DNA from 2 places in the Pedococcus sp. genome. Region 2 is predicted to be linked to the other one. Evidence: predicted binding sites of a transcription regulator. Region 2 holds the regulator's gene; the other holds the start of a gene.
What was found. The regulator HrcA, encoded in region 2, represses chaperone genes, less so after heat shock. The targets are predictions, from matches to a motif close to TTNGCACTCGNNNNNNNCGAGTGCNAA.
Positions count from the first base shown of each region.

Region 1: the regulator HrcA is predicted to act here: its motif matches at 1,429-1,455, upstream of groES (co-chaperone GroES).

Region 1 covers NZ_DATBMI010000006.1:30,310-32,702, reverse strand. Annotated here, with positions in the region: partial or broken gene groL (chaperonin GroEL) at 1-853, opposite strand, end outside; gene groES (co-chaperone GroES) at 988-1,281, opposite strand; gene VIB11_RS00500 (THUMP-like domain-containing protein) at 1,518-2,393, shown strand, end outside.
Region 2 covers NZ_DATBMI010000143.1:5,969-8,361, reverse strand. Annotated here, with positions in the region: gene dnaJ (molecular chaperone DnaJ) at 1-423, opposite strand, end outside; gene hrcA (heat-inducible transcriptional repressor HrcA) at 455-1,486, opposite strand; gene VIB11_RS11690 (DUF3097 domain-containing protein) at 1,636-2,393, shown strand, end outside.

The DNA of each region.
Region 1 (2,393 bases), on a different contig from region 2:
CCTTGCGGCGGTCGCCGAAGCCCGGCGCCTTGACCGCGACCACGTTGAAGGTGCCGCGGATCTTGTTGACGACCAGGGTCGAGAGCGCCTCGCCGTCGACGTCCTCGGCGATGACCAGCAGCGGCTTGCCCGCCTTGACGACCTTCTCCAGCACCGGCAGGACGTCGGCGATGGCCGAGATCTTGCCCTGGCTGATCAGGATGTAGGCGTCCTCGAGGACGGCCTCCATGCGCTCGGGGTCGGAGACGAAGTAGGGCGAGATGTAGCCCTTGTCGAACTGCATGCCCTCGGTGAACTCGAGCTCGGTGGTCGCCGTCGAGGACTCCTCGACGGTGATCACGCCGTCCTTGCCGACCTTGTCGAACGCGTCGGCGATGGTGCTGCCGATGATCTGGTCCTGGGCGGACAGGGCGGCGACCTGGGCGATCTCGTCCTTGCCCTCGATCTCGCGGGCGGTCTCGAGCAGACGGCCGGAGACGGCCTCGACGGCCTGGTCGATGCCGCGCTTGAGCCCGGCGGGCGCGGCGCCGGCCGCGACGTTGCGCAGGCCCTCCTTGACCATGGCCTGGGCCAGCACGGTGGCGGTGGTGGTGCCGTCACCCGCGACGTCGTTGGTCTTGGTGGCGACCTCCTTGGCGAGCTGGGCGCCGAGGTTCTCGTACGAGTCCTCGAGCTCCACCTCACGGGCGATGGTCACGCCGTCGTTGGTGATGGTGGGGGCGCCCCACTTCTTGTCGATGACCACGTTGCGGCCCTTGGGGCCCAGCGTCACCTTGACGGCGTTGGCGAGCGCGTCGACACCGCGCTCGAGCGACTTGCGCGCGTCGTCGTTGAACTCCAGCGTCTTAGCCATGAAAGTCCTTCACGTCCTTCGTGTTCAGGGGGCGGGCGCCTCTGGCCGAGTCTCGGCGGCACCCGCGGGATGTGCCCACGCCCCGGCGCGGACCCGGTGCGGGCCGCGCCGGGGCGTGGACGGAGTGCGGTACGTCAGCCGACGACCGCGAGAACGTCGCGCGCGGAGAGGATGAGGTACTCCTCGCCACCGTGCTTGATCTCGGTGCCGCCGTACTTGCTGTAGATCACGCGGTCGCCGACCTTGACGTCGAGCGGGACGCGGTTGCCGTTGTCGTCGATGCGACCCGGGCCGATCGCGAGGACCTCGCCCTCCTGGGGCTTCTCCTTCGCGGTGTCCGGGATGACGAGGCCGGACGCGGTGGTCTGCTCGGCCTCGACGGACTTGACGACGATGCGGTCTTCGAGCGGCTTGATGGAAACCGACACGATAGTGACCTCCCCTTCGGGAATGTCGGAGTGGACAGTGGTGGTCAAGCTGGTGCGGCCGGTGCCGGTCGCCGTCGCGGGGGTCGACTGGCTGGCTGCGTTAGCACTCGGCGAACCGGAGTGCCAACGGCAAATCTAGGACCGGGCTTAGCACTCGGTCAACCTGAGTGCCAAGCGTTCGCCGACAGCGCAGCGGGCACCCGCAGGGTTCGACCGCATGGGCCAGAATGCGGCCCATGGACCTCGCCCTGCTGCGCCGCCTCACGACGGGCGAGGGGTGGGGGCTGCTCCAGAGTCTCCCGCCCTACGAACCCGGCTCCGAGCTGCGCCTCCAGCAGCGCCTGCGCGACGCCGGCTTCGAGCCCGACCTGGTGGCTGCCGCGTTGCACCAGTCGCAGCTGCGCGCCCGCGCGGTCGCCAAGTTCGGGCCGTTCGCCCAGGGGATGGTCTTCACCGCGGACGGCCTCGAGCAGGCCACCCGCCTCGAGGTGGCCGCGCAGCACGCCCAGCGCTTCCGGGCCGCGGGCGTGCACACCGTCCACGACCTCGGCTGCGGGATCGGTGCCGACGCGATGGCCATGGCCGGGATCGACCTGAGGGTGCGGGCCATCGACGCCGACGAGGTGACGGCCGCGATCGCGGCGGTGAACCTCCGGCACTGGCCGGACTGCTCCGCCTCCCAGGGGCTGGTGGAGGAGTTCACGCCCCCGGCCGGCGAGGGCGCCCGTCACGTCGGTGCCTGGCTCGACCCCGCCCGGCGGACCCCCGGCGTCGCGGACATCACCGGCCGCACCCGGAGACTGTTCCGCCTCGACGCGATCTCACCGTCCTGGGAGACCGTGCAGGCGGTGGCCCGGGCCCTGCCCGCGACCGGCGCCAAGCTCAGCCCGGCGTTCCCGCACGCCGCCCTGCCGCCGGGCGCCGAGGCCCAGTGGGTGTCCTACGACGGCGAGGTCCTCGAGTGTGCGGTGTGGTGGGGCCCGCTCGTGCGGACCGCGGGCCGCACCGCCGCCGTGCTCGGCACCGGCCGCGGCCCGACGGTCGTCGCCGAGGAGCAGGCCGAGGAACACCCGCCGACCGTCGCCAGCCTCGGTGACCTCGGCCCCTGGCTG
Region 2 (2,393 bases):
GGTCTCGCAGACGACCGCGGTCTCGAGGGTGAGCTCCCGCTCGGCGCCGAACACGGCGTCGGCGAGGTCGATGTCGAGGCGGACGAGGGCGTCCTGGCCCCGCCGCTGGCGCGAGCGCGGGCCCCGCTGCGGGCCCCCGGCGCCGGCACCGAAGAAGGCGTCCATGATGTCGCTGAACGAGAAGCCCTGGCCGAAGCTGGCCGCGCCGCTGGCGTACGGGTCGGAGCCCATGTCGTAGGCGCGGCGCTTCTCGGCGTCGCCGAGGACGTCGTAGGCCTGGGAGACCTTCTTGAACTGGTCCTCCGCCTCCGGGCCGGAGTTGACGTCCGGGTGGAGCTTGCGGGCGAGCCGGCGGTAGGCGCGCTTGATCTCCTCGGGCGAGGCGTCCCTGGAGACGCCGAGGTCCTGGTAGTAGTCGTTCAACGAACGTCCTTCTCCGTGTTGCGGGGTGGGCTCACTGGGCGAGGATGCGGGAGACGTAGGCAGCGACCGCACGCACCGACGCCATCGTCGTCGGGTAGTCCATGCGGGTCGGGCCCACGACGCCGAGACCGGCCACGAGGTCCGAGCCCGTGCCGTACTCGGTGGAGACCACGGACGTGGTCTGCAGCCCGGCATACGGGTTCTCGTGGCCGATGCGCACGGCGACGGCGTCGGCGCCGACGTGCGTGGCACCGAGGAGCTTCAGCAGCACGACGTGCTGCTCGAGCGCCTCGAGCACCGGGCCGATGCTGAGGGGGAAGTCGGTACCCACACGGGCGAGGTTCGCGGTGCCGGCGAGGACGACGCGCTCCTCGCGCTCCTCGACGAGGGCGTCGTCGAGGGAGCGGACGATGGCGCGGACGAGGTCGCGGGCCGCCGGCTCGAACTCCTCCGGCAGGGACTGCAGCGCCGCCGACGCGTCGACGAGACGGTGGCCGACCGCGACGGCGTTGACCTTGGACCGCAGCCGGGCGAGCAGCGCCTCGGAGTCCGCGGAGGCGAGGTCGTGCGACGACTCGATGACCCGCTGCTCCACCCGGCCGGTGTTGACGATCAGCACGACCATCAGCCGGTTCGGTGCGAGCGGCACGAGCTCGACGTGGCGCACCGACGAGCGGGTCAGCGAGGGGTACTGCATGACGGCGACCTGCCGGGTCAGCGAGGCGAGCAGCCGGACGGTGCGGTCGACGACGTCGTCGAGGTCGACCGCGCCCTCGAGGAACTGCGCGATGGCGGCGCGCTCGGCGGCGCTCAGGGGCTTGACCGCGCTGAGCCGGTCCACGAACAGGCGGTAGCCGGCGTCCGTGGGCACACGCCCGGCGCTGGTGTGGGGCGCCGCGATGAGGCCCTCCTCCTCGAGGACGGCCATGTCGTTGCGCACGGTGGCGGCGGAGACCCCGAGGTGGTGGCGTTCGAGCAGGGCCTTGGACCCGACGGGCTCAGACGTCTGCACGTAGTCCTGGACGATGGCGCGCAGCACCGCCAGCCGTCGTTCTTCGCTCATGTGGCACTCCTCCGTCCCGAGGTCGATGGCCCGCGAGCGCTGCTGGCACTCGCATTGTCCGAGTGCCAAGTCTACGTCCTCTCCTGCGCCTGCGCCGATTCCCGGCGTGCCCGCTGTGGCCGAGGGCACAGCGGCCGTAGCCTTCCCCGGTGACTGACAGGTATGGCTCCGACGTGCTCTCCGGCGACTGGCGTGCCCCGCGTGGGGGACGCTCGAAGGAGGTCGAGGCTGAGACGGGTCTCGTGGTCGAGGACGTCGAGACCGGCTGGTGCGGGGCGGTGACCCGGGTCGAGAAGGCCGGCGGCATGCAGGTGGTCCACCTCGAGGACCGCCGCGGCCGGTCCAAGGGCTTCCCGCTCGGCCCGGGCTTCCTCCTCGACGGACGCCCCGTGGTCCTGACCGCCCCGAGGGCCGCCGCACGCGCCCAGGTGGCCGCGGCCCGGCAGGCGGCCTCGCGCACGGCCAGCGGCTCGGTCGCCGTCCACGGCGCGAAGGCCCGGGTCGCCAGCGGCTCCCGCATCTTCGTCGAGGGCCGTCACGACGCCGAGCTGGTCGAGCGCGTGTGGGGCGACGACCTGCGCATCGAGGGTGTCGTCGTGGAGATGCTCGACGGCGTCGACGACCTCGCCGCCGCCATCCGTGACTTCGCGCCGGGGCCCGGCCGGCGGATGGGGGTCCTCGTCGACCACCTGGTGCACGGCACGAAGGAGCACCGCGTGGTGGAGGCCGCCCAGCGCCTCCAGCCGTATGCCGCCCACGTCCGGATCCTGGGGCACCCGTACGTCGACGTCTGGCAGTCGGTCCGCCCCGAGCGCCTCGGGCTCGCGGCCTGGCCGGTGATCCCGCGCGGCCAGTCGTGGAAGCACGGGATCTGCGCCCACCTCGGGTGGCCCCACGACACGCAGGC